One region of the Brucella sp. TWI432 genome, then DNA from elsewhere that is predicted to be linked to it. Evidence: predicted binding sites of a transcription regulator. Region 1 holds the regulator's gene; each other region holds the start of a gene.

Region 1 (4,965 bases):
GTCGGGCGCAGATGTTGCGGCACAGCGCAGCTACTTGATGATTGTCGTCATGCTTTGTGCGCTGTTGGCTGATCGTGCGGCGATCAGTATGCGAAATCTGGCTATTGCGGCCGTGGCGATGATTGCCATTTCTCCGCATGAAATTCTGGGGCCGAGCTTTCAGATGTCGTTTTCGGCGACTGCGGGGCTGATTGCTGCATTTGCCTGGTGGAGCGACCGAAAAATGCGCAAGCAATCGGCAGGTAATAATCTGCGCTCATCACCCCGTGGAACGATGACAAAGATACTTTTTCCGACATTTGCGACGGGGGCGACATCCATTGTTGCCGGTGTAGCGAGCGGTATATTTGCCGCCTATCATTTTAACAACACGGCGCCCTTTGGACTTGTTGGAAACGTGCTGGCGCTACCAGTCATTTCGATACTTGTGATGCCGTTTGCAGTGTTAAGCTTGATATTGATGCCGTTGCAACTTGATTGGCTGCCATTGCAGGTCATGGGATTTGGCATCTTGCTGGTGAGATATATTGCGAGCTTTGTGGCCAGCTTTTCACCCGATGGTAATCCGGGTGTCATGCCGGTGATGACGCTGATCCTGTGGACTGTCGCGCTTGTCATATCCGTCACATTCACCACAAGATTGCGATTGTTGGCATTGCCTTTCGTTATGGCAGGTCTTGTGGTGTTTATGCGCTCGCCCATGCCCGATATCCTCATTAGCGAGGACGCGAAATTAGTGGCGGTACGATTGCGCGATGGAAGTTTCGCAGTCAACCGCAGCAGACCTCCGCAATTTACGGCGCAGAACTGGCAGACGGCCTATCTGATTGATGATTTTATCCCACCGCAGAGTGCGATGAAACGAAGTGCTGGCGCGCGCGAGGACGGCTTTATCTGTGAGGATGGGCTTTGCACCCTGTCACTTCGGGACGGGCGCATATTTGCCTATACCGCTCAGGAAGAAATGCACGAGATTGCCTGTAATGTCGGGGACGTTGTGGTTTTGGCGATTGCAGGCAAAGACTTAAGCTGCACGCGTTCGTCTACGCTGGTGATTGGCCGACAGGAACTGGCCTTGAAAGGAACGCTCGAAATAAGGCTGGGAGAGGAAATGCAGCGCCATCAGGCGGTTTCTCCTGATCCAGCGGTCCGCGACGATCATCAGATTTATCGCTTTACCGTTGCGGAGCAGCGCAAGGATGCAGCCTATGCCGATTATTTAAATTTTTCAGTCGGTGCGCCAACGCGCCCCTGGCAGCTTCATCGTCTCTATTCGCGCGCCGCACGCGGTCAGCCTGAGCGCGAATATAAGAAGAGAGCGAAAGTATTTACTATCGGGGTGGAAACAGAAGAAACGCTCTAAAGGACTCTATTAAAAGCATGCTCCTATCGATCCTTGTTTTGATCCGACAGGACTTATGCTTTCCGTCTATGCAGAGCATTTCCCGTTTTGATTGAATTATGGGAAATGCTCTATCTGTTTGTTTTTACGCATTTTGCCAGCAATTTTCGATAGAAAAGAGGCTGTCGGCCTCTCCTTTCCCGAACGATTTTTAGTACCGTCGTATCAGACCGATCAGCTTGCCCTGTACGCGGACCCGGTCAGGTCCGAAAATGCGTGTTTCATAAGCCGGGTTGGCGGCTTCCAGCGCAATCGATGCGCCCTTACGGCGGAACCGCTTCAGTGTCGCTTCTTCATCATCGACGAGAGCCACGATGATTTCCCCCGGGCTGGCGGTATCGCCACGCTTGATGATGACCGTATCACCATCAAAAATACCGGCTTCAATCATCGAATCGCCTTTGACCTCAAGCGCGTAATGCTCACCCGCACCAAGCATTTCGGGTGGAAGGCTGATGGAATGTGTCTGATTTTGAATGGCCGAAATTGGTACACCGGCTGCGATGCGACCCATCATGGGAATTGAGACCATCGCCGATGCATCACTATTGGCTGAAACCGGGGCGGTGCGCGCTGCTGAAGGCGCAGAGGGGGCTTTGCCGAGGCTGCCCTCAATAACGCTGGGCGCGAATTTCTTCTGCGCGTTCAGACCGGGGGCTATCGAATCGGGCAGGCGCAACACTTCAAGCGCGCGGGCACGGTTTGGCAGCCTGCGAATGAAGCCACGTTCTTCAAGGGCGGTAATCAGCCGATGAATGCCCGATTTGGATGCCAGATCGAGCGCCTCTTTCATCTCATCGAAAGAGGGGGGAATGCCTGTTTCTTTCATACGTTCATGAATGAACAGCAGGAGCTCGTGCTGTTTACGGGTCAACATGCGCATACCCTCCGGACCAGAATCAAATAAAAACATAACCAGAACAAACACTATATGTTCCAGTCTTGTTCCGCAATGGTTTTAAAATTATTAATATGGGCCGACCCTATTGGATTTTACTATAGCATCATTATCGTGCAAGCATCACCCGCTGCGGCCGCGGGTGCATTTTCTTCTCTGATCAAAAGGGCATCGGAAGCCACCAGCGCTGACAGCATTGAGGAATCCTGAAGTGGATACGGCGTCGCGGTGAGTGTGCCATCCGCCGCCTGTTCAACCGTTGCGCGGACATAATCACGACGATGATCGTTCGCATTCATTGGCTTGCCAAGACGTGCCGGGCGGAAATCCGCGGTCAAATGACGCCCTGATAATTTCGCGATCAGCGGACGCAGAAATACCAAGCTGCAAACGAGGCTTGAAACCGGGTTGCCCGGCAGGCCGATGACATGAACGGTTTTGCCGGATACAGTTTTGTGTCCATACATCAGTGGCTTGCCGGGACGCATGGCGATTTTCCAGAAGTCGAGATCGACACCACAATTTTTCAACGCGCCGTGCATAAAATCGCGATCACCAACCGATGCGCCGCCGATGGTCACGAGAATGTCGACACCATCATCGAGAACCTGACTGATTGCGGATTCGATCTTTGCGGGGTCGTCGCTGATAATGCCCATATCTTCAGGTTTTCCACCTGTACGACGCACGATTTCAGCAACGCCAATGCTGTTGGAGGCGACGATCTGGTCGGCACCGGGAATCGTGCCCGGAGGAACGAGTTCATCCCCTGTGGCCAGAATGGCAATGCGCGGCTGCTTGAAAACAGAAATCATGGCATTGCCGCTGGCAGCGGCAAGCGAAAGGGCCGGGGCATCAAGTTCCCGCCCACTTGGCAGAATAGTGTCACCAGGCGCAAAATCGAGGCCCGCATGACGGATGTGACGGCCTTTGTCCAATCCCTGACGGATTGTGAGCTTGCCGCCGGATCGTTCCGTGTCTTCCTGAATAACGATACTATCAGCGCCTACCGGCATCGGCGCGCCGGTGAAGATGCGGACCGCTTCGCCTTGTTTCAGTTGGCCTTCGAAGCGTTTTCCGGCGGCTGATTCGCCGATGATACTGAATTCAAGAGGATAGTTGATGTTTTGTGGGGCCATCAATGCATAGCCATCCATGGCCGAGCAATCGAAGGGCGGCTGTTTCAGCTTGGCTTGAACAGGTTCTGCAACAACACGTCCGCCTGCTTCAGAAAGAGAGAGCGTCTCTGTGCCATGCGGCTCTGCATTATTGAGAATACGTGCAAGGGCCTCATCGATTGGAAGCAGGGACATGCGTTTTCCTCTCGTCTGAAAAATCAGGCTTTCCAGTCACCTGACTTGCCACCGCTCTTTGCCGAAACGCGAATGTTGGTAATTTCCATGTGGCGATCAACGGCCTTCGCCATATCATAGATGGTCAGGCAAGTAACTGATACGGCAGTCAGCGCTTCCATCTCAACGCCGGTTCGGCCTTTTAGTTTCGCAGTCGCAGAGATGCGAAGGCCGGGAAGTGACAGATCCGGTTCAATGTCTACTGACACCTTTGTCAGCATCAATGGGTGGCAAAGTGGAATGAGATCAGCGGTCTTCTTCGCGGCCATAATGCCTGCAAGACGGGCAGTGCCGATAACGTCGCCTTTTGCGGCATTGCCTTCCAGAATAAGCGCCAGAGTTTCCGGCTTCATTCTCACCGCTCCTTCGGCGGTGGCCACGCGTTCAGTTTCAGCCTTGTCGCCGACATCGACCATATGGGCGGCGCCTGTCTGGTCGATATGGGTGAGCTTGGCAGACATGGTTCACACCCTACCGGTCAGAAGTTCACGGGTGGCTGATGCCACATCTTCTTTACGCATCAGGCTTTCGCCGATCAGGAATGTGCCGATATTCGATTTTTCGAGACGCAGGCAGTCGTCATGGGTGAAGATGCCGCTTTCGCCCACCAGAAGGCGGTCCGAAGGCACCATCTTTGCGAGGCGTTCAGAGACTGCGAGATCGACTTCAAATGTGCGCAGATTGCGATTGTTTACGCCAACGAGGCGCGATGAAAGTTTCAGCGCACGTTCCATTTCTTCCTCGTCATGCACTTCAATCAGTGCATCCATGCCGAGATCAAAAGCAGTTTCTTCCAGCGCTTTTGCAAGGTCATCATCGACGCTTGCCATAATGATAAGAATGCAATCTGCGCCCCAGCTGCGCGCCTCATAGACCTGATAGGTATCGAAGAGGAAATCTTTGCGCAGGGCGGGCAGCGAGCATGCATTGCGCGCTGCAATCAGAAATTCAGGCGCGCCCTGAAAAGAGGGCGTATCTGTGAGAACAGAAAGGCAGGCAGCACCACCATCTTCATAGGCTTTTGCCAATGCCGGTGGGTCAAAATCCGGGCGGATAAGGCCTTTTGACGGGCTTGCCTTCTTGATTTCGGCAATGAGTGCGAATTGGTCTGCAGCGCGCTTGGATTCCAGTGCACTTAGAAAGCCGCGCGTTGCGGGCTGATCTTTGGCCTGTGCCGTTACTTCTTGGAGCGGAAGGCGAGCCTTGGCAGCAGCGATTTCTTCGCGCTTATAGGCTTCGATTTTCCGCAGAATGTCAGTGGACATGTTTTTTCTTCTCCGTCAAAGCGGCTTGTCATGAGACACAGCGATAAC
Region 2 (4,965 bases), on a different contig from region 1:
ATTGGTTTTGGGGCGTATCTTTTCAAAAAATGCCTCATAAGATCGGACGGCGTGTTTGCAGGCCCAGAGCGCAATCCAGTGCCGAAACCGATTGCCGGGTAGGTTATGCGTCAGCGTGCTCTGCACTTTTGCTGAAAATATTGCATATAAAAACAGCCGCCCTTGCGAGGCGGCTGTCATTCTGAAAATTCAAATTGCTATCATCGGTAAGGCGAATAGCATTGCTGGCGAGGCCCATTATATGGCTGGAACGTGTTGTCCGAAGCGCGATAGGACTTATAGCGATTATAGCACCACTGAACATGGTTGTTGCTGTAACGATATACCGGCTGAGGTGCCGGCTGGTTCGCAATTGCGCCGCCAATGATTGCACCAGCGCCGAACGCTGCCAGCGGATACCACCAGCCATCATTGTGACGGCGGTAGCCGTTACGATAATGGTTATAGCCACGATGGCCGTTCCAATAACCCGGACGCGGGCGATGATTGTCATTCCAGCCGGGACGTGGGCCAGGACGGTGACCATTCCAGCCCGGACGTGGACCGGGGCGGTGGCCATTCCAGTTGCCGTTACCGTGGCGCCGCCAGCGATCATCCCGAACATTGGCAATGTTATCGCTACTGGCGATTTGTGCAGTGGGCAGGACCGGCGATGCGGAAACAGGAGCAATCGCCCCCACTAAAAATGTTGCGCCAATCAAGCCGACCATCATTTTTTTCAGTGAATTAATCATATTCTTCTCCACTTCAACTGCAAACATCATGATTGATGGTTGATGAACCTGCGCTGAATAGTAGGGATAAATATATAGCGGCCCAAAGGCCTGACAAGGAACCGCGAGAAATCTGCGCAAACCTTTTTGTGTAGATCTGCATAAGACGTTTTGATTGCAACAGGCTGTTGAGGCAGAGGCATTTTGACATCTGGCAGTATACCTACAAAAACGTCATATGCTGCAATCATGAAAGAAAGCTCTGCATCCCCCCTTCCCGAAAAATCCGGCGACGGATACCGCCCAACGCATTTTCTGCCCATATCGTCAAACGATCAGCCTGTCGATTGGCTGATCACTGACGGTTTAACGGATTACGAAGAAGCGCTCGCCTTTATGGAAGCGCGTGTCGCAGCCATTCGCGAAGGGACAGCAAATGAGCTGATTTGGCTTGTTGAACACCCTTCACTCTATACCGCAGGCACCAGCGCAAATTCCGAGGACCTGCTGACACCGGATCGCTTTCCAGTGTTCAACACCGGGCGCGGTGGCGAATATACTTATCACGGTCCCGGCCAACGGGTGGCCTATGTCATGCTCGATCTGAAGCGTCGCCGCGAAGATGTGCGCGCATTTGTGACGGCGCTAGAGCAATGGATCGTCGAAACACTTGCACAATTCAATATCAAAGGCGAACGGCGCGCAGATCGCGTTGGCGTCTGGGTTGTTCGCCCGGAAAAGCCCCTGCTTGCCACTGGTGGCATGTGCGAAGACAAAATTGCCGCAATCGGCATCCGCCTGCGCCGCTGGGTGAGCTTCCACGGCATTGCCATCAATGTCGAGCCGGAACTCGAACATTTCGGCGGCATCGTACCGTGCGGGATTGCTGATTACGGCGTGACGAGCCTCGTCGATCTGGGGCTACCGGTGACGATGGGCGATGTCGATGTGGCATTGGGCAAAGCTTTCGAAAGCGTCTTTGGCCCTCGTCAGACCAAATAATCAGACGCTCTTCACGCGCCGCTCGCGCATGAAGACATAGAAGCCTGATCCCACGATGATCGCGATTCCGAACCATTTGGACGGTGTTGGGAAGTCGCCGAAGACAATCAAACCGACCAGAACCGCATTGACGATCTCCAGATACTGGAACGGCGCGAGCATGGATGCTGGTGCAAGCTTGAATGCCTGCACCACCAGAAGGTGACTGACAGTGCCGATTGTACCCAGCAAAAGCAGAAGCAGCCAGGGCTGTAGACTATGCGGCAACGAAAAACCTAAGTCTTGCACGCCCATAGCCGTGCCGAAAACCATAAACAGCCCCGCAATCAGCGATCCACCGATACCGGCGTAAAACTGCATCACGACCGGGCCTTCTTTCGCACCATATTTCCGGTTCAGGATCAGATAGATCGCAAAAGTTACAGCCGTTGCGAGAGGCAACAAGGATACTGCGCCGAAAATCTCGAAGCTTGGCTGAATAACGATCATCGTCCCGATCAGGCCGATACCAACAGCGCTGAAACGACGCCAGCCGACTTTCTCCTTGAGAAATACCGCTGAAAGCAGCGTCAGGATCAACGGCTCGGCAAAAAACACCGCCATGGCATCCGCCAGAGGCATATATTTGACGGCAGTGAAGAAACACGTTCCGCCAAAGCCCATCAGTGCGCCGCGCACAAGATTGCCGACAAGATGCGTGGTCCGCAGCGCTGCGATCCCGCCCATCACAACAAGGATCAGGAACATTAGCCAGGATTGAATGAAAAAGCGCATGAAGGTGACGGTCGCCGGCGGCATGTTATCCATCATCGCAAGCCATTTGCCGATGGCATCCATAAGCGGCAACAGCAATACCGAGAGCACCATGATCGCCATGCCCTTTACATGCGCTTCTAAGCCGCCTGCCGCCCTGCCCTGCATCTCGCTACTCGCAATTTTCTCAACTCCATTGCGCTTACGCGAATGCCATGCCCGTTTCCATCCTAATTCGATTACGAAAAGCGCCCGGTTTGACTTTCGCCACGTTTCTGGTGCAAATCTGTTGCGCTGCGAGCAAAATCATTTGATAACTCCGGGCAAAAGCGGAACGTAAAGCGAACTTTGTTCGCATTGCGGGTATTCTCATGGCATTATCATTGTGATTCGCAGACAACTTATTTCGTGCCGTTCAGTGGGGACGGTTCTTTCGGTTTCAGACAGAAAGCTTTTCGGACAAAGATGGACGACAGCAACGATCTCTTTTCCAGAGTAGTCAACAATGCCCGTGAACGGCAGATGGAGCAGCAGCCCCAAAAGGCGCCTGCATCGACGCCTGTTGCGCCAACGGCGACGCCATCATCTGCACCGAAGCCAGCACCTGCTGCAACCAAAGCTCCACCTGTTTCATCAGGCGGCGATGATTACAACGCCTCCTCCATTCGCGTTCTCGAAGGCCTTGAGCCGGTTCGTCTGCGCCCCGGCATGTATATTGGCGGCACCGACGAAAAAGCCCTGCATCACCTCTTCGCAGAAGTCATCGATAACTCGATGGACGAAGCCGTTGCAGGCCATGCCAATTTCATCGAAGTCAGTCTTGATGCCGAAGGCTTCCTGACTGTGAGCGATAATGGACGCGGCATTCCAGTGGACGAGCATCCACAGGTGCCGGGAAAATCGACGCTTGAAGTGATCATGACCAAGCTGCACGCAGGCGGCAAGTTTGACGGCAAGGCCTATGAAACCTCCGGCGGTCTGCATGGTGTCGGTGTCTCAGTGGTTAATGCGCTTTCCGATGTTCTGGAAGTTGAAGTCGCCCGCAATCGCCGTCTTTATCGCCAGCGCTTCTCGCGCGGCATTCCACAAGGCGGCCTTGAAGATGTCGGCGAAGTGCATAATCGTCGTGGCACGCGCGTCCGCTTTCATCCCGACCCGGATATTTTCGGAAAGGCTGCACATTTCGATCCGCATCGGCTTTACCGCATGGCGCGCTCGAAAGCCTATCTGTTTGGCGGTGTTGAAATCCGCTGGAACTGCGACCCATCTCTTCTTGATCCAAAAAAAGAAACACCCGAAAAGGCTGTTTTCCACTTTCCCGGCGGCCTGAAAGATTATCTCGCAGCCTCACTGGGTAAAGAGCATCAGGTGACGCGCGAGATTTTCTCGGGCCGCACCGAAAAGCAGGGCGGGCATGGCGCCGTTGAATGGGCTGTGTCCTGGTATGGCGGCGATGGTTTTGTCAATTCCTACTGTAATACGATCCCAACCGGCGATGGCGGCACGCATGAAGCAGGCCTTCGCATTGCATTGACGCGCGGCCTTAAGGCCTATGCAGAACTGACTAACAACAAGCGCGCCTCAATCATCACAACCGATGACGTGATGACATCGGCTGCTGCCATGATGTCAGTTTTTATTCGCGAACCGGAATTTGTTGGCCAAACCAAAGACAAGCTTGCGACGGTTGAAGCGCAACGCATTGTCGAAAATGTTATCCGCGACCCGTTTGACCACTGGCTGGCGGCTTCACCGCAGGAAGCTTCGCGCTTGCTCGACTGGGTTGTCGATCGCGCCGAAGAACGCCTGCGTCGCCGTCAGGAAAAGGAAACCGTCCGCAAGAGTGCGACACGAAAGCTGCGCCTTCCGGGCAAGCTTGCAGACTGTACGCAGAATGCGGCAGCAGGTGCAGAACTTTTCATCGTCGAAGGTGACTCGGCCGGCGGCTCCGCCAAGCAGGCACGCAATCGTTCCAATCAGGCGATCCTGCCACTGCGTGGCAAAATTCTCAATGTTGCGAGTGCTGGCCGTGAAAAACTGACAGCCAACCAGCAGATTGCCGACCTCGTACAGGCACTGGGAGCAGGTACGCGCAAAAATTATCGCGAAGATGATCTGCGCTATGATCGCGTGATCGTCATGACTGATGCTGACGTTGACGGCGCGCATATCGCATCGCTGCTCATCACGTTCTTCTATCAGGAAATGCCGGACCTCATCCGCAACGGCCATCTTTATCTGGCAGTCCCGCCACTTTATCGTTTGAGCCAAGGCGGCAAAGTGGCCTATGCGCGCGACGATGCGCACAAGGATGAACTGCTTCGCACGATGTTCACCGGGCGCGGTAAAATCGAAATCGGCCGTTTCAAAGGTCTTGGCGAAATGCGTGCCGATCAGCTGAAAGAAACGACCATGGACCCAAAGAAGCGCACGCTTCTGCGCGTTCATGTCGATGAAGATTACGTTGATGAAACGCGCAGCACTGTTGATGATCTGA
Region 3 (4,965 bases), on a different contig from region 1:
TTCAAGGCCGGTGACTTCCTCAACGGCTTCTTCCAGGGCAACCTGAATTTCTGCAAGAGCTGGCAGAGGCACCCACACAGGAAGATCGTCATCAAGAACGTGGTCTTCACGCATATAGGCATGCGCAAGCACATAATCGCCAAGCTCTTGACTGTTGCGCAGCCCAGCGCAATGTCCCAGCATCAGCCAGGCGTGCGGGCGCAACACCGCAATATGGTCTGTAATCGTCTTTGCGTTGGATGGGCCAACACCGATATTGACCATGGTGATACCGGAATGATCAGCCCGTTGCAGATGGTAGGCTGGCATCTGCGGCATACGCTGTAATGCGTTGCCGATACTCGGCGCAGATTCTCCGGCGCGCGTTATCGCGTTACCCGGCTCGACGAAACTGTCGTAACCGCCGCCACCTTCTGCCATAAGCTTGCGTGCATAGTCGCAAAACTCGTCCATATAGAACTGGTAGTTGGTGAACAGCACGAAATTTTGGAAATGTTTCGGGCTGGTTGCGGTGTAATGGGCAAGCCGGTGCAGCGAATAGTCAACGCGCTGTGCGGTGAAAGGAGCGAGCGGCATTGGCTCGCCGGGTATTGGATCAAAGTCCGCATTGACGATTTTGTCGTCAGTGGCAGCCAAATCCGGCACGTCAAACAGATCGCGCATTGGGTGCGTGAAGGCATTGGCAACCGATGCCTCGACATAGGTGCCTTCCATGAAGGCAAAATGGATCGGAATGGGGGTTGCCGATTCCCGAACGGTGACGGCAACACCGTGATTGCGCATCAGCAGGCGGATTTGTTCGTTGAGATAATGATCAAACAGATCAGGTCGTGTAATTGTTGCTGCATAATCGCCGGGCATGGTCACGTGGCCATAAGCAAGCCGTGTATCGACGTGAGCGAAGCTCGACGTAGACAGGCAAATTTCGGGATAAAAAGCCCTATATCGCTGCGGGCGGACCTCTCCCTTTGCCAATTGCTCAAAAGCCTTGCGGAGAAATGCGGTGTTGCGATCATAAAGTTTGCGCAGCGCGGCAACAGCCGCGCCAGCATCGGTAAAAACTTGCGGCTCCATAAAGGGCGGCGTTTTAATTTCGTTGAGAAATGGATGTTCGATTCGCTGTGTCATAGCCTAGTATAACAAAGTCTTTGACACGCGCATGTCTCACTTTATGAGCTTCGTTGCAGACTCACGTACAGGACGAGTCCGGCGGCACTCATCTGTGCTTTCTGGCCGATTTGCGTATAGGCAAATGTAGCAGCAGGTCCGGTAAAAGCCGCTGTGAACAGTAAAACGCGCAATGCAATCAGTGCGGAGAGACGGCAACGTGAAATCATAGCCTTGTCTCTTCGCGCGCAGGTTTGAGATGCATCACGGTCATCGGGCTGACAACGGGGTTGTCACGATAGACATCATATTTTCGATCAACAAAGAGACCTGCAATGATTGCAAAACCTGCAATCATCAAACAGACTATTGTGACACGCCATAACAGCATATTTCCCCCGGCTTCAAAATCGTTTGATCTATGCGGTTGAGTTTAAAGCTGCCATCTGAACTGCTCCTGAGAGCTGCATTCATCCGGCGTTCAAAAATATTGATGTTTCATTAACTTGATCGCTTCGCACTTGTGCCAAGCTGCACGAATCTTATGTTAACTCGCATCGGAAATACGCACAAAGCCAAGAAAGCGGGAGACAAATACCTATGGCTGAGCAGATAAAACCCATTGAGCTTTACTATTGGCCCACCCCAAATGGCTTTAAGATCAGCATCATGCTGGAGGAATTAGGCGTTCCCTATGAAGTCAAATATGTCAATATCGGCAAGGGCGATCAGTTCCAGCCGGACTTCCTCAAAATCGCACCGAACAACCGTATGCCTGCGATTATCGATCCGGAAGGTCCGGGCGGCGAGCCGATCTCGGTGTTTGAATCCGGTGCGATCCTGCAATATCTCGGCAGGAAGTTCGGCAAGTTCTATCCAGCAGACGAACGCAAGCGCGTTGCCGTTGATGAATGGCTGATGTGGCAGATGGGCGGACTTGGTCCTATGTCGGGGCAGGCAGGGCACTTCCGCGTTTATGCGCCGGAAAAGGTGCAGTACGGCATCGACCGCTATACCAATGAAGTCAACCGTCTTTATGGCGTGCTCGATCGCCAGCTTGAAGGCAAAGATTATATCGCAGGCGAATATTCCATCGCTGATATGGCGAGTATCGGTTGGATCAATGCTTACAAAAATTTTGACCAGAAGCTGGAGGATTTTCCCAACCTCAAGCGCTGGCATGAAACCATGAATGCGCGACCTGCCGTACAGCGTGGTCTTGTGGTTGGTAAGGAAGAGCGCGAATGCGCATTGGCCTCGGCAAACAAGGAAGAAGAGCAGAAAGTGCTCTTTGGTCAGAAAGCGCGATAATGATAAAAGGCGGCTGAGAAGCCGCCTTTTATATATAGGTCTATTGCCTTGTGAGGCTTTCGCTTTTGCAGATCAAGCCGCCCATAACGCAGCCCGAAAGCGATAGCGTGTTGCCCTTGACGCTTGCCTTGCCCGTATAGGTCTTGCCTTCGTCGAGCTTGTTGACTTCACCCTTATAGCTGCCGTCCTTGCCCGACATGGTGCCGATCGACTTGCCCTTATATTCGCCGGTCTGTACGGTGCCGCAATATTTGCCGCCACCGCAGGCGGCATAGCTGATGATCGTGCCATTCGGACGTTTCCATGTGCCGACAATTGCCTCATTGGCAAAGGCAGGTGCTGCAAGCGTCGCGCTCAATGCAACAGTTGCCGTTATTCCCAAAAACAGTTTACGGATCATGCATTCCTCCCAAAATGCGGCAAGGCAATCAGCCTTGCGGAAAACTTACGCAAACGTAAACGTAATGGAGTTTTCGTCGAAGTGGAAGAGGGATAATTTGCGCACGGCAGCAATGTTTCTGACATGATCAATCTGCGTCATGGTTATCATCTGGTTTAAAGGTCCGCTGCCGCAAAATTGCGTTATTTTAGAAAAGTACAGCAATTGTCGGCCTTTGGATGTTTAACAAATTCCGAAGTTTACCCCTTGTTTGTATTTCGTTGTCGCGTTGTTAAGCATCTGTTTTAACGCGCATTTTAATCCTGTGTCTTATCTTGAAGACCATGAACGGAACGACAGATCCGACAATCTGCGGCGGCGAAAGTCAGCCACGGAAACAAAGAGCGGACGGTTCTCGGGATTTAACAGGGACAAAGAAAATGACACAGTTTCAGAGCGTTACACAGCACCACACGACAACTTCACAGGATCGCATCCTGCTGGAGATGGGTTTGAAATATGCTATTGGTCGCGACTGTGAAATCGATGTGGTTGAAGCGCATAAATGGCTCAACATCGCAGCCATTCGCGGCAACCAGAAAGCTGAACGTATGCGTAATCAGGTTGCCGCAACCATGAGCAAAAGCGAATTGGCCGCAGCCCTTCGTGGCGCGCGTGAGTGGATGACCTCTCACTGACGGCAATATTCGGATTTTAACTCTGTTTCAATAAAAACGAGACAAGGGCATGTAATTTCGATATATTTACTTTGCACATCTAAACTAAGTAACACATAAAAAATGACGGTCAGAAATTTTGTGTTGTAGATAATGTTAATATTAAGCAATTGATTGACATATACCTTGTATCATATCAAGCTTAGTAGAGTAAGAAATATAAAAGCTATTGCGGTCGATCAAACACATTCGCTGTTTTGAAATATCGTGAGAAGCGATCCGTATACAACGAATTCAATAGTCCGTATCTGACAGGGAGCGACGCGATGTCTATTCGTACCTTTACAGCCATGGCCGGCACCGCAATGATTTTGGGCGCATCTGCCTTGGTTTTCTCATCCCCGGCAAGCGCACTGACCATGAAAGAGTGTAGCGCGAAGTATCAGGCTGCCAAAGATGCTGGAACGCTTGGCGGTGTAAAATGGAATGATTTCCGTAAATCGCAGTGTGGTGACGATGCAGCCGCAGCGCCCGCTGCTCCGGTTGTTCCGGCGAATAAAGCCGCAGCCCCTGCCAAAAATGCAGCCGCTCCTGCTGCAGATGATGCTGGCAAAGGCCTTAGCATGAAGCAGTGCAGCACAAAATATCAGGCAGCAAAAGATGCCGGTACCGATGGCGGTGTCAAGTGGAACGATTTCCGTAAGTCGGAATGTGGACCGGGTGCGGATCCGGTTGCGCTGACCACCGATGGCAATTCAGAGCCTCCTGCGCCAACTGTTGCTGCACCGCGTGGTGTGAAATTCCCGACAGCTGTTTCTGCCAAGTTCTCAAATGAATCTCCGGGCAAGGCGCGCATGCATACTTGCCTTGAGCAGTATCATGCGGCCAAGGATGCAAATGCGCTTGGCGGACTTAAGTGGGTCCAGAAGGGCGGCGGCTACTACAGCCTTTGCAATGCACGCCTGAAGGGCAATTCGTAAGTTCAGAGCTGTTCCCGCACGTTACAAACGGCGGGGACAGCCCTGTTTTTGCTCTACGCATTATTCAACGCAAAGGTTTTTCGCACTTTTGCTGGGGATACTTTATCTTAAACGGCTTTAAGTCGGTTTGAACTTGCACCGTTTTAGATGGAAGGGGCCTTGCTGATCGGCAAGGCCCTTTTTTATTCGGGTGGCTGTTGCTCAGCCTCTTTTAAACCAGCCGCTCACCCCCACCACGAGCCAGCCCAGAATCATGAGGCTCCCGCCGGTAGGGGCCGCCATCGGAAATAGCCTGTTCCCGATCATATCCCGCATAAACAGATCGCCACAGAACAGCACCAGCCCCGCCACCAGCACTGCCGCGCCAATATTTGCGACACGGCTGTTTGGAATAATCAGTGACAAAACCAGCAGGGCAGGGGCGTGGCCGAGCAATATCGGAGCGATGGCACTTAGATGATTCTCCCCGCCATGTGCTGCACCGGCATAGGCCGCTATGGCCAGAGCACCA

Evidence for each region. The regulator LexA, encoded in region 1, represses DNA repair genes until DNA is damaged. The targets are predictions, from matches to a motif close to TGTTCNNNNTGTGTTCNG.
Region 2: the regulator LexA is predicted to act here: its motif matches at 2,799-2,816, upstream of parE (DNA topoisomerase IV subunit B).
Region 3: the regulator LexA is predicted to act here: its motif matches at 3,136-3,153, upstream of ABE527_RS04280 (sel1 repeat family protein).

Annotation. Positions count from the first base shown of each region.
Region 1 is NZ_JBDJNL010000002.1:364,321-369,285, forward strand. Features, by position in the region: gene ABE527_RS06880 (ComEC/Rec2 family competence protein) at 1-1,363, shown strand, start outside; gene lexA (transcriptional repressor LexA) at 1,554-2,279, opposite strand; gene ABE527_RS06890 (molybdopterin molybdotransferase MoeA) at 2,399-3,613, opposite strand; gene moaC (cyclic pyranopterin monophosphate synthase MoaC) at 3,637-4,113, opposite strand; gene trpC (indole-3-glycerol phosphate synthase TrpC) at 4,117-4,917, opposite strand; gene trpD (anthranilate phosphoribosyltransferase) at 4,933-4,965, opposite strand, start outside.
Region 2 is NZ_JBDJNL010000010.1:98,212-103,176, forward strand. Features, by position in the region: gene ABE527_RS14745 (BA14K family protein) at 201-734, opposite strand; gene lipB (lipoyl(octanoyl) transferase LipB) at 963-1,715, shown strand; gene ABE527_RS14755 (DMT family transporter) at 1,716-2,636, opposite strand; gene parE (DNA topoisomerase IV subunit B) at 2,934-4,965, shown strand, end outside.
Region 3 is NZ_JBDJNL010000001.1:863,688-868,652, forward strand. Features, by position in the region: gene ABE527_RS04260 (AMP nucleosidase) at 1-1,128, opposite strand, end outside; gene ABE527_RS04265 (hypothetical protein) at 1,334-1,498, opposite strand; gene ABE527_RS04270 (glutathione binding-like protein) at 1,708-2,418, shown strand; gene ABE527_RS04275 (DUF2147 domain-containing protein) at 2,459-2,818, opposite strand; gene ABE527_RS04280 (sel1 repeat family protein) at 3,238-3,495, shown strand; gene ABE527_RS04285 (antifreeze protein) at 3,801-4,454, shown strand; gene ABE527_RS04290 (DUF423 domain-containing protein) at 4,656-4,965, opposite strand, start outside.